One region of the Erwinia sp. genome, then DNA from elsewhere that is predicted to be linked to it. Evidence: predicted binding sites of a transcription regulator. Region 1 holds the regulator's gene; each other region holds the start of a gene.
What was found. The regulator CRP, encoded in region 1, controls carbon source genes, mostly activating them, when cyclic AMP is high. The targets are predictions, from matches to a motif close to ATGTGANNNNNNTCACAT.
Positions count from the first base shown of each region.

Region 1 (3,313 bases):
GCTGCTGGCAACGCTGTAGGGCAATCTCGCAGGCTTGCAGATAGCGCTCAGCCAGCTGTGGCGTCAGCATGGTATGTTCACGCGCCAGAATGGTCATGGCGTTGATATGCTCAACGATAAACTGACTGTGCGTGACCCACAGCTTCATGTCGGTCAGATAACGCGCGTCGAAACCCGGTTCCTGCATCGCCTGATTTAGCGAGTTAAAGAGTGCATTATGCGCCTGGTTAACACGCATACGCTGCCAGGCGAGCTTCTGCGGGCTCTCTTCGTCGCCCAACAATTTTTGTAACGCTTCCTGATAGGTTTCCAGCGCGTCGTGCGCGTTCTGGCGTAGCAGGCCACTTTGCCACTGCGGCCACAGCCAGATCATGCCGCCAAAGGCAATCAGGCAGCCCATTAGCGTGTCCAACAGGCGCGGCAGCAGGAAGTCGGCACCGTTCAACGACAGCAGCTGAAGCGTGTAAACCGCCGTTACGGTAAAACCTATTGTCGCCAGCCCGTAGTATTTGCGGATAACCAGATAGCCCGCCAGCGTCAGCGTCAGCATAATCAGCAGGACGGCCGATTCCGGTACCTGAAAGCGCAGCGTTAGCGCGGCCACAATCAGCCCGCCCAGCGTGCCTAACGCACGGTGCTGAATGCGCACCCTTGTCGCGCTGTAGCCGTTCTGGCTAACAAACATTATCGTCATCAGCAGCCAGTAAGGTTTAGGCAGATTAAAGAACAGCGCCAGCGTGCTGGCAAAAGCCAGCATGACCGCAAATCTGGCGGCGGTACGTAACGCGGCCGATTTCAGCGACAGATAGCTTCGTATAGCGGAGAGCAGCGGCAGCCGCTTCTGGCGGTCCGCCATTAAATCCCGCTGATAAAGCGGGCGTTGTGTCCGTAATACGCGGGCGATGCGGCTGAAGTGCCAGGCGCAAAAGTTGCCGACCGGATTGGCAGGATGCTGCCGGGCGATTTTCTCCAGCGCCTGCAGCGGCTTATCCATGCTGAACCGGGCCGGCAGACGATGATAAAGAATATCGTCCGCCAGTTCGCGCAGTCTGGCGGCGATGGTCTGCGCGTTCCAGCGGATCACCGCCTCGGCACGGCTCTGCGCTACCAGCTTTTGCACTTCTTCCGGCTGGTGCAGGCTGACAGCAATGTGCTCCTGCAAATCCAGCGCAACCTGAAAAGCGCGGATCAGCCGCTTGTGGTGGTTATCGTTGCTGGCGGCCAGCATGTGCATTTGCTGATAGCAGGTATTAATCAGATCGACCGCTTTTTGCTGGCGCGCCAGCAGCGGCGGCAGCGTTTTCTCCGCATCCGCAAGCTGGGTCAGCAGGCTATATTTCGCTTCGCAGTAGTCGGCCAGCTCGCGATAAAGCAGGCTGAGCGTTTCCCGCATCGGCTGCTCTTTCCATAGCCAGAACCAAAACCAGTTAAAAAGGCCATACCAAACCGTGCCCAGAATATAGAGTGAAGGGGGCTGCCAGATAGGCATACGGCCCGCGAGGCTCAGGGTAAAGATACCGGCGATCAGCGCGCCGGGCAGCAGTCTGCCGTGCAGCGGGCTGATTTCACCGGTCACGCCCAGCAGCATAGCCATTGAAAACAGGATGGCGGGCAGGGGGACCGCTAAGTTGCCCAGGTACTGCAACAGAAAGCTGCTGAAGGCAAAAAGGCCGCCGCCGATCAGCAGACGCTTAAAGAAGCGTTTATGCGGCGTGTCCAGCCCGGCGATATTGCAGCAGGCGGGCACCATCGAGAACAGGAGGCCGTTTTGCAGATTGCCCAGCAGCCAGCCGACGGCAACGGGCAGGCAAAGCACCAGCGTCTGCCGCAGGGCATAGTTAACTTCGGGATGGTAGATGAGTCGGCGCCACATTGCTCTGTATCCGCTGAAAGGCGCAATGCATGCATTGCGCCATACAATCAGCGTAGCTAGCGTGTGCCGTAGACCACGATGGTTTTACCGTGCGCGGAGATCAGGTTCTGATCTTCCAGCATCTTCAGGATGCGGCCGACGGTTTCGCGCGAGCAGCCGACGATTTGGCCAATTTCCTGGCGGGTGATTTTAATCTGCATTCCATCCGGGTGAGTCATGGCATCCGGCTGCTTAGCCAGATTCAACAGCGTTTGCGCGATGCGACCTGTCACATCGAGGAAAGCTAAATTGCCCACTTTCTCAGAGGTCACCTGAAGACGACGTGCCATCTGTGAAGAGAGGCGCATCAGGATCTCCGGGTTAACCTGGATCAGCTGACGAAACTTCTTATAGGAGATTTCTGCCACTTCGCAGGCTGTTTTCGCCCGCACCCAGGCGCTGCGCTCCTGACCTTCTTCAAACAGGCCAAGTTCACCGATAAAATCGCCCTGGTTAAGGTAAGAAAGGATCATCTCCTTGCCTTCTTCATCCTTGATGAGCACCGCTACCGCGCCTTTGACGATGTAGTAAAGGGTTTCTGCTTTCTCACCCTGGTGGATCAGCGTGCTTTTGGATGGATACTTATGAATATGGCAATGTGACAGGAACCATTCAAGTGTCGGGTCTGTTTGCGGTTTGCCGAGAACCATTCGCTGTTATCCTCTGTTGTTATCGTGCCTAAATACAGGGGCAGAGTTCCCTGACAGGCGTTGAAATAGTCAAGCGCTTCCCATGCAGGAAAGTTATTCGGCTCTCTGTTGAGTGCCGGGCTCGTTATGTCGTCCCGTTTCGTCTGGTCTGTAGAGTACTGACGAAATACAGCCTTGTTTGTAGCACAGCTTTGCATGGGTGTCTTCTGTTGTCTCGCTTCAGCATAGCGCTAAATCTGCCGCTATGCTGTTTAGTGACCTTAAACCGACCGCGGCTTAACTGAATGAATTAGAGGAGTTTGTTATGCAGGCGAGCATAAAATGGGTGGAAGGGCTGACCTTTTTGGGAGGATCCTCATCGGGTCATCAGGTCGTGATGGACGGTAACGCGGGCGATAAAGCCCCCAGCCCGATGGAAATGCTGCTGATGGCGGCGGGCGGCTGCAGCGCGGCCGAAGTGGTGGCCATTCTGCAAAAAGGACGGTTTACCGTGGAGAACTGTGAGGTAAAGCTAACGTCAGCCCGGCGTGAGAAGCCGCCGCAGTTGTTTACCCATATCAACCTGCATTTTATCGTCAGCGGTAGCGGGCTGACGGACAAGGCGCTGGCGCGCGCGGTCAGTCTGGCGGTCGAAAAATATTGCCCAATTGCGCTGATGTTGGGCAAAGGCGTTACCCTTACCCATAGCTATACGGCGGTGTGTTAATGGATAGCTTTACCTTCCATCAGTCGCTTGACCAGCGGGCCCATA
Region 1 covers NZ_DALZCD010000191.1:5,097-8,409, forward strand. Annotated here, with positions in the region: gene RTK32_RS14970 (YccS/YhfK family putative transporter) at 1-1,873, opposite strand, end outside; gene crp (cAMP-activated global transcriptional regulator CRP) at 1,930-2,562, opposite strand; gene RTK32_RS14980 (OsmC family protein) at 2,867-3,268, shown strand; partial or broken gene RTK32_RS14985 (phosphoribulokinase) at 3,265-3,313, opposite strand, start outside.

Region 2 (3,313 bases), on a different contig from region 1:
GGTTACCACCAGGCTTCGACCTGCACGCCGAAGTTCCAGGTGTCGTTACTGGTGTTGTCCTGGAAGCTGTGCCCGTTTTCAGAGTCGTTCAGGTAAGAGGCAAACACGCGCAGTTCAGGACGCGACATAAACTCCGGACCGGCCGCCAGGCCTAAAGCCAGGGTGTATTTCTGTCCGGCCTGTTTGTAGTCACCGCCGACTTTGTTCTCATCTTTTTGCCAGAAACTGCCAACTTCGCCGATGCCGCGTACGTACTGCGTAAACTGATATTGTCCACGGCCTACTAGCGACAGCAGCGTACTTTTATTGGTCAGGGCGGTGACGTCATCAGCCGAGCCCCAGGTAAATACCTGATTCAGCGAGAACTTGTCGGTAACCGGCAGCAGACCGGTGTTGATCACGCGGTAGCCTTTGGCGTTGCTGGTATCGTTCCACATGTCATACCAGCCGCCGCCCTGTGAAATCATGTTTTGCGCCAGCCCCTTATCAGCGTATTGCAACACCAGTTTCTGATAGCCGCCCCAAAGATCCTGACTGATTTCACCGGTCACCATCACGCCGTTTTCAGCGTCATACAGCCCGCCATACTCTTCCTGCTTTTTGGTGGTATTTGGCATGGCATAATCAATGCCAAACTCGGTCCACGCGCCGCTCCAGGGTTTCCAGCCGGCGTAGCGAAGATCGAGGTAGTTAATATTCACATCATTGTCGCCATCCACGCGATAGTCCACGTCATTGGCATCGCCACGTATCCAGGCGAAAGAGACAGCGCCCGGGCCGAGCGTATAGTTTTCAACACCGGCGCCGGAACCAGAGATGTTCCAGTATTTCGTATCAATGATGTGTAAATCGTGGCGCTGGTAGTAACGTTTACCTCCCCAGATCACCGCATTTTTGTCGCCGGGTACCAGGCCTTTGATCTGCAGGTTAAGCTGGCGCAGGCCAAATTGTGCATCGTCGCCGAGCGTGGTTTCGTTATCGTTGGAGCCATCGGAAAACATACTGACCATGGTGTCTACGTAAAAACTGACGTCATCCTTTTTATAGACTTCACTGCCCAGCTCCACCTCACCGTAGGTGTCTGCCTCGTTACCCAGGCGGCCAAGCTTATTTTTTTGCCACTCTTCAATGCCGCCATCCTGAGACACGCCTACGCCACCGCGTAAATAGCCGTGAAAATCGATGTTGTCGATAGCTGCATAAAGCGTAGGGGAGGTCAGGACTGCAGCGAGCGCTACAGCAGCCTTACGTAGTGTAGTCATGTTACCCTCATTTGAATTGTCATACGTTCACATACGGCGGAAGTAAACGCCTTTTAACAGGCATGTGACAATTCAAATCACGACAAGGTGTGATGTACTGCAAATAAAAGGGTGCATTTTGTAACGATTGGTGAAACAGATCACTTAATCTTGCATGTGAAGGTATAACTTTTACTGTTTTTCCGCCGTGTGATTACGGTAACCTGACCCGACGTTACGTTATGATAGTATTCCGCCACTGGTTAACAGGGATGCGAGTTATGAAATCAAAAAATGCCACCTTAGAGGATGTTGCCCGCCATGCTGGCGTGTCGTATCAGACGGTTTCGCGGGTTTTGAATAAATCGGCAAACGTCTCCGAAGCAACGCGGCACAAGGTAGAGGCAGCGATTGAGACGCTGCGTTACGTGCCCAATCGCCTGGCGCAGCAGCTGGTGGGCAAACAGAGTACCACGCTGGGTCTGGTGACCACTTCGCTGGCGCTGCATGCGCCTTCGCAGGTGGCCGCCGCGGTAAAGCGTTATGCCAATGCGGCTGACTATCAGGTGCTGATTGCCATGATTGATGAGAACGTCAATCAAAGCCTGCAGGACTGCCTTAACGAGCTGAAATCGCAACGGGTGGATAAAGTCATTATCAACGTGCCGCTCGAGAGTGACGACGCGGAGCGCATCGTGTTAGAGAACGACGATATCCTCTGCCTGTTTTTAGATGTCGATCCCTACACCTCGGTGTTTAACGTGTCGTTTAACCCGGCGGACGGCACCCGCGCCAGCGTTAAATATCTTTATGAGCAGGGGCATCGTCATGTCGCGCTGTTGGCGGGGCCTGAACAGTCGGTGTCGGCCAGGCTGCGTTTAAAAAGCTGGCTTGAGACGCTGGCCAGCTATGGACTGGAGCCGGTCAGCATCCGCCATGGTAACTGGGATGCACAGAGCGGCTACAACGGCGTGCTGCAGCTGCTGCGTGAAGCGCCTGACTTCAGCGCGCTGCTGGTCGGCAACGATCAGATGGCACTTGGCGTGCTGAGTGCGCTGCACCAGCGCGGCGTGGCGGTGCCCGGACAGATCTCCGTTATTGGTTATGATGACACGTACGAAAGTGCCTTTTTCCATCCGGCGCTGACCACGGTTTCCTTGGATCTTGATCTGCAGGGCAAAGAGGCGGTAGCGCGCATTCTGTTGGCCAGCGAGCAAGACAGGCAGCGTTCCTCATCCATTTTGCCGGCGAAGTTGGTGGTGCGCAGTTCCAGCGGCGTAGCCGATCGTCAGCAGCAGAATCTGCAGCAGCTTGCCGAGCAGCTGCGGCTGATTGCCAGTCAGCTTGAGTAGGTATCCCGCGAGTGGCTCCTGGCAGAACACGCGGCTCCTGCCAGAACGCGCGGTCCAGTCTCGGGAAAAGCCCGATAACAGGGAGGCAGGCGGCAGGGCATTGCCGCTTTTCCCTCTGTCGGGATAGCCTTCCCGGGCATTTTACTTCCGCATTGCTGGTGCAAACCGGGTAGAGCGGGTGATTTATTGCTGCCTCTACGCGAGACAGGCAAATCTACTCAGATGCAACTTTTACAATGTTACCATTAAGGTCCGAGCGATAATTATCGCCATCATACACAGTGAACATTAAACCCCTGTTTCTGCTTTTATCTACAGAAAAGAGGACGTTCTTTTCAATGCAGTTTTTTTTATATCATAATGTTCTATCGGCTACCGTCAGCCCTGGCCGGAGCAGGGATAGCAGAAATATCGATGTATTTTCTCAATCCCATTGGACGGCTTACACCACGAGGATCGGAAAAGGGTAATCTTAGGGATGGAGTTGGCAACACTTGCACAGTCCATGTTGTATCTCCAATAAAACTAAAGCTCACTGAATTATGATTCAAACTCAAATTCTCAAAGGTGCCAGTAGTATATTCACCACCGAGGGAAAGGCTTTCAATAATTCCGGATTGAATATCTATATAAAATATATTAAGGCTTTCTTCGTAAACTATATCGTCCGTGGTAAAGAGTAAAAATCGTGTATCAGCCACTTTGACAGCAGCTTCGAGT
Region 2 covers NZ_DALZCD010000002.1:41,748-45,060, reverse strand. Annotated here, with positions in the region: gene RTK32_RS00490 (maltoporin) at 3-1,262, opposite strand; gene RTK32_RS00485 (LacI family DNA-binding transcriptional regulator) at 1,523-2,593, shown strand; gene RTK32_RS00480 (hypothetical protein) at 2,808-2,933, opposite strand; gene RTK32_RS00475 (hypothetical protein) at 2,959-3,313, opposite strand, start outside.
Region 2: RTK32_RS00490 (maltoporin) is a predicted target of CRP. The motif match lies at 1,350-1,367, and genes of this name have one in related genera.

Region 3 (3,313 bases), on a different contig from region 1:
ATAAATATACACGCCGCTGAACAGGGTGAAGAGCAGCGTCAGCCCGGTCAGGCCGAACACTTTAAAGTTAACCCAGAAATCCTGCGGCAGCCAAAAGGCGACGTAAATATTGGCCAGACCACAGGCGAAAAAGAAAATGGCCCAGGCAACGTTCAGCCTGCGCCAGGCGGCCTGCGGCAGCGTAAGCTCCTTGCCCAACATACTTTGGATCAGCGTCTGCTTCATCCAGAACTGGCTGTACAGCAGGCCCGCAGCAAACAGCGTATAGATTACCGTGACCTTCCATTTGATGAATTCGGCGTTATGAAAAACCAGCGTCAGCGTGCCGAAAACAGTCACCAGCACAAACGTCACGATAGTCATCTTTTCCAGCTTGCGGTAAAGCAGCCAGCTGGCCACCAGCGCCAGCGCGGTGGCGACGATCAGCGCGCCCGAGGCGACAAAAATATCGTAAAGCTTATAAAAAATGAAAAAGACTACAAGGGGAAGGAAATCAAGTAACTGCTTCATAAAGGCTTCCGGTTATCAGATCAACACATGGGCTGCGCGCCGGTGAAGCGCGCAGCGACTGATTAACGTAACAGCATATACAGGCGGCTGAGGTAAATGATCAGCATTGCCGACACGAGATTACTCAGCGCGTTCAGCAGCACGGAAGTCACGTTCGCCGGCAGGACGGTCAGCGAGGAAGCCATCAGCAGGACCAGCACTTTTGCCAGCAGCCAACCCAAAATAGCGGGTGCCACCACCTTAACATGACCCCAGACCAGACGCGCACTGGCGCGCATAGCGGCGAAAATACCCACTTTTTCTGCCGTCATGATCACAGGAGACAGCGACAGCAAAATAGCGAAAATGATACCGGGCACCATCAGTGCCATAAAGCCGAGCTGGATAATCAGCGTCATAAAAAACACCAGCGGCAGTAAACGCAGCAGCATCGGCGCGGAAACGCCCATGGCGCGCAGGGCGCTAACGCGCTCGCCAGCGGTAACCATCGGGATCAGGCAGAGCATCGCGCCCAGCAGTAGCGTATTGCCTACCAGCGAGGCAAGCGTACCGGCAGCGGAAGCGTGCAGCAGGAGCTGCTGCTGTTCCGGCGTCATGGTTCTGATCCACTCCATCAGGCTCATGGTGCCGCTTTTGCCATCCGCCAGCTCAGAGATATCAGGCGTAAGCGCATGGCCGATCAGGACCGTAATAAAAGAGGTTAACAGCGCGATCAGTACAATAGTAGCAAACTGATGGCGAAAGAAATTTCCCGTGTCACGGTATAACGAAGCCGCCGTGAATGACATGTACACTCCTTGAGAGCCGAATTTAGCGATCCGGCGATTGTACATGGTCTGAAGCCAACCTGGCACCCTGGCTTACACAACTTTCGCTTTGGCGATTTCTCGCGCCGTGCGGCCTCTCCGGGTTGTTCACGTTCTCCCGGTTCAGAGAAGAAGCAAAACCGGTTCAAATCAATTTTTAACTTCATTTTTATTAATCAAATAATAGCGGTTTTGATCCAGATCAATTTTTGTTTAATTTACTGCCCGTTATGGCCGCTCAGGGGTGATCTTTCTGAAAATAAAGATAAAATCAGCGCATCAAAAATCAGGGCGATCGTCTGCGCTTTTTTCAATGGACACAGGAGTGATAATGAAAATTTCAGTATTGGCCTTATTGGTAGCGGCGTGCGCGCCGGTAGCCGCTTCGGCACATCAGGCCGGCGATTTCTTTATGCGTGCGGGTTCTGCGACCGTACGCCCTACCGGCGGCTCGGATAACGTACTGGGACTGGGCGAATTTGATATCGGTAATAATACTCAGCTGGGCCTGACGTTCACTTATATGCTGACCGATCACGTTGGCGTTGAGCTACTGGGCGCGACGCCGTTCCGCCACAAGGTCGGTCTGGCCTCTACCGGCACGCTGGCTACCGTGCACCAGCTGCCGCCAACGCTGATGGCGCAGTGGTACTTTATGGACAATAACAGCAAGCTGCAGCCCTATGCCGGTATCGGCGTAAACTACACCCTGTTTTATGACAATGACTTTAACCAGACCGGCCGTGATGCGGGCCTGAGCAACCTGAGCGTAAAAAACAGCTGGGGTGTGGCGGGTCAGGTGGGCCTGGATTATCAGCTGACGCCGCAATGGATGCTGAACGCCTCACTGTGGTACATGGATATCAATACCAAAGTGGGCTTCGACGCGGCCGGTGCTGGCCGGCAGAGTATTGATACCCATATTAACCCATTCGTCTTCTTCTTTGGCGCGGGCTACCGTTTCTAATCGGTTTCTTCAGGCGGAAAAAAGGCGCATACGCTGCGCCTTTTTTAGATCTTTGCCGCCCTGAAGGCGTTATTTAATCTGCATATTGTTCACGACTGACTTCACGCCTTTCACGCTGCGGGTGACCTGAACAGCACGGCTGGCCATCTGGGCCGAGCTGACGAAACCGCTAAGCTGTACGCGGCCTTTAAAGGTTTCCACATTAATTTCACGCGATTTCAGCGCTTCATCGTTCAGCAGCTGCGTTTTTACCTTCGTGGTGATAACGGTATCGTCAAGATAGCCGCCTGTCCCTTCCTGTTTTGCCGTTGGCGCACAGGCGCTAACTGAAACAGCCACAACGGCTGCAATAACCATACCCGTCAACATTTTGAACAGCTTCATGGTAAATCTCCCTGTTATTTCCGAATGGCCTTGGCCGTGATTACAGATTTTCTCTGTAAAAGAAGCGTAGACCTGGGCGGCAAATTTTCCACAAAACGGCGAAAAAAGAGCGTCTTAGTCGGCCACAAAGGCACTAAAACCGTAAGAAGCATGGGCCTTGATGCTGAGATACCCGCCTTATTTAACGAGAGATTGAGCAACAGGAAAGGGCGACGGCTGGTGGAGGAAATGCCCTGTCAGCATGACAGGGCAGACGGTTAGCGCGTGGCAGCTTTCAGTTTCGCGACGAAAGCTTCCAGCTCGGCCAACATCGTGGCCGGTTCATTGTGGTGACGCTCAATAATTTTAACAATAGCGGAGCCGGAAATGGCGCCCGCGGCACCCGCGGAAAGGGCCTCTTTTACCTGAGACGGTTCAGAAATCCCGAACCCCTGCAGCGGCGGCGCGGCATGGTATTCCGTCAGCTTATCTACCAGATGCTGTAATGACTGGCTGACGCCGCGGCTTTCCGTGCCGGTAACGCCTGCACGCGAGAGCAGGTAGGTGTAACCGCGGCCGTGTGAAGCGATTTCACGCAGCAAATCGTCGCTGGCGTTCGGCGGGCAAATAAAGATCGGCGCGATATTGTGCCGCATCGCCGACTGGC
Region 3 covers NZ_DALZCD010000007.1:3,649-6,961, reverse strand. Annotated here, with positions in the region: gene RTK32_RS01185 (septation protein A) at 1-510, opposite strand, end outside; gene RTK32_RS01180 (YciC family protein) at 573-1,298, opposite strand; gene ompW (outer membrane protein OmpW) at 1,648-2,283, shown strand; gene RTK32_RS01170 (BON domain-containing protein) at 2,353-2,667, opposite strand; gene trpA (tryptophan synthase subunit alpha) at 2,925-3,313, opposite strand, start outside.
Region 3: ompW (outer membrane protein OmpW) is a predicted target of CRP. The motif match lies at 1,507-1,524, and genes of this name have one in related genera.

Region 4 (3,313 bases), on a different contig from region 1:
CAAATCAACGCCTGAGGATATTATCGCCAGCGTGGAATACGGCCTGTATGCGCCAAACTTTGGCGGCGGTCAGGTGGATATTACCTCCGGGAAATTTGTCTTCTCGACGTCGGAAGCCTATCTGATTGAAAACGGCAAAGTGACCAAACCGGTGAAAGGCGCTACGCTGATCGGTTCCGGTATTGAGGCCATGCAGCAAATTTCGATGGTAGGCAACGACCTGGCGCTGGATAAGGGCGTTGGAGTTTGTGGGAAAGAAGGGCAAAGCCTGCCGGTCGGCGTCGGTCAGCCTACGCTGAAGCTGGACAAGCTGACCGTAGGCGGTACCGCCTGACGGATGCCGTTTTGCTGACCAGAAAGGCGAGCCATAGCGGCTCGCCTTTTTTACTTCTGCCGATATTCCTGATAAACATCCGCTACCTTATGGAAGTAATCCGTCAGGTAATCGATGCACACCTGAACCTTCAGCGGCAGCTTATCTTTCTGTGTATAAACCGCATAAACCGGCCGCGGATCGGATTGATAATGCGCGAACAGGATCTCAATTTTACCGGCATTAATCTCATCAATGATCCACATCAGCGGCACATAGGCAATCCCCGTTCCGCCCACCAGCCAGCGGATCAGCGTTTGCGAATCGTTAGTGGCAAAGCGCCCCTGCGGCGAAAGACGGATGGCGAGACCTTCCGGCGACGTTAATTCAAAATCGTTATCGGGCCGCACGCTGTACTCCAGCCAGGAAAAATTGCCGATGTCAGAAGGCTTTTCCGGCGTGCCGTGCTGCGCCAGATAGCTTTTGGCCGCGCAGACCACCATCGGCATAGAGCCGAGGCGCCGGGAAAACAGGCTGGAATCTCGCAGTGCGCCGACGCGGATCACCAGATCCAGCCCGTCGGCAATCAGGTCAGGCGCGGGGATGCCGGTAACCAAATTTACCGTCAGGCCAGGGTACTCTTTCAACATCTCGGCGGTCATATTCGCCAGCACATTTTGCGCCATCGTAGAAGAGCTGCCGATACGCAGCGTGCCGACAGGAGTATTGTTAAAAGCATACAGCTGCTCGTGAACCTGTTGCGCCTCAAACATCATCCGTCGGCAGCCCTGAAAATAAATTTTTCCGGCTTCGGTCAGGCCAAGACTGCGCGTGCTGCGGTTCAGCAGCTTCACCTGAAGCTCATCTTCCAGCCTGGCCACAATCTGGCTGACGGCAGAAACGCTCATTTGCAGATGGTTAGCCGCCGCCGTAAAAGAGCCCAGTTCAACGACCCGTGCAAAGACGGACATCCCCTTCATTCTTTCCATTATTAACTCTGGCTTAAAAGTGATTTAGATCACATTTGGTAGAAAACAGATAGTCAGCCGCGTTACTATAGCATCGCCGGGTTACCGTTCCGTAACTCAACTCGCCGAAATGCTGACGCCTGAATACGCTATTATTCATAGAGCGCCGGTTTTTGATAAGACCGTCTGCGGCTAATCTGACATCATCATCCGTAGAGCAGCAGCCACCCTCTCCAGGGCGGCCGTTTTTTTGTGGCGAAAGGAGTGCCCGGCAAACCCGACAAGGATATGAGATGAGCGTGCTTCCGGTTATTGTGATATTTGGGCTCTCCTTCCCGCCCATATTTTTTGAAATTATCGTGTCATTGATGCTGTTCTGGCTGGTGCGTCGTTTGCTTACGCCCACCGGGCTCTATGACCTGGTCTGGCATCCTGCGTTATTTAATACAGCACTCTACTGCTGCCTGTTCTACCTGGTTTCCCGATTGTTTGTCTGAGGTCACAGTGAAAGCGTTAACAAGAAAAATTTCCCGGTTCGCCATCACCCTTATCCTGGTTGTGATTGCCGTTGTTGGTATTTTCCATGTCTGGGTGTACTACACCGAATCACCCTGGACACGCGACGCGAAATTCACAGCCGACGTGGTCGCTATTGCACCAGACGTTAGCGGTCTGATTACCGACGTGCGCGTGCGTGATAACCAGCTGGTGAAAAAAGATCAGGTTCTGTTCGTGGTCGATCAGCCACGCTATCAGCAGGCGCTCAATCAGGCGGAAGCTGACGTGGCTTACTATCAGTCCCTGGTCAGCGAAAAGCGTCGTGAAGCAGGCCGACGCAATCAGCTTGGTGTCTCCGCCATGTCGCGTGAAGCTATCGAGCAGGCCAACAGCGATTACCAGACGACGGAACATCAGCTGGCAAAAGCCATGGCGACTCGTGATACAGCGAAACTGGATCTGGAGCGTACCGTTGTTAAAGCGCCAGCGGACGGATGGGTCACCAACCTGAACGTCTATCGCGGTGAATTTATCACGCGCGGCTCTACTGCCGTGGCACTGGTGCAGCAGCATACTTTCTACGTGCTGGCCTATATGGAAGAAACCAAGCTGGAAGGCGTCCGGCCCGGCTATCGCGTGGAGATCACGCCGTTGGGCAGCAACCGTGTGCTGCAAGGCACCGTGGACAGCGTGGCCGCAGGCGTAACCAACAGCAGCAGCACGGTTGACAGCAAAGGCATGGCGACCATTGATTCCAATCTGGAATGGGTTCGTCTGGCGCAGCGTGTGCCGGTACGTATTCATCTTGACCAGCAGCAGGGCAATCTGTATCCGGCGGGGACCACGGCAACCGTGATTGTGACCGGCGCTCAGGATCGTCAGCCGCGTGAAATGTCGCCGGTGATGAAGCTGATGCATCGCCTGCGTGAGTTCGGCTAAGCGCCATGTGGTATCAACTGCGGTTTCCGATCAAGCTGACCTTCGCCATTCTGCTTGCCTTGCTGATCGGCTTTCACTTCAATCTGGAAACGCCGCGCTGGGCGGTGATGACCGCCTGTATCGTTGCTGGCGGTACCGCTTTTGCCGCAGGCGGCGATCCTTTTTCCGGTGCGCTGCGCCATCGCGGGATGCTGCGCATTATCGGCACCTTTATCGGCTGCCTGGCCGCACTGACGATAATGATCGCTACCATTCGCGCACCGGTAGTGATGCTGCTGCTGTGCTGCCTGTGGGCCGGTTTCTGCGTCTGGCTTTCCTCATTAATTAAGGTTGAAAACTCTTATGCGCTGGGCCTGGCAGGCTATACGGCGCTGATTATCGTGGTAAGCCTGAATGCCAACGGCTCGGTGCTGGTGGCGCCGCAGTTTGCCGTCGAACGCTGTAGTGAAATCATTATCGGGATTGTCTGTGCCATTCTGGCCGACATGCTCTTTTCGCCGCGTTCTATCAAACAGGATGTTGATCGGGCTATTGATGGGCTGCTGGTCGATCAGTACAAGCTGATGCAGCTTTGCGTGGCGCACGGCGACAAAGA
Region 4 covers NZ_DALZCD010000029.1:1,015-4,327, reverse strand. Annotated here, with positions in the region: gene tldD (metalloprotease TldD) at 1-334, shown strand, start outside; gene aaeR (HTH-type transcriptional activator AaeR) at 385-1,302, opposite strand; gene aaeX (p-hydroxybenzoic acid efflux pump operon protein AaeX) at 1,575-1,778, shown strand; gene aaeA (p-hydroxybenzoic acid efflux pump subunit AaeA) at 1,786-2,718, shown strand; partial or broken gene aaeB (p-hydroxybenzoic acid efflux pump subunit AaeB) at 2,724-3,313, shown strand, end outside.
Region 4: aaeR (HTH-type transcriptional activator AaeR) is a predicted target of CRP. The motif match lies at 1,320-1,337, and genes of this name have one in related genera.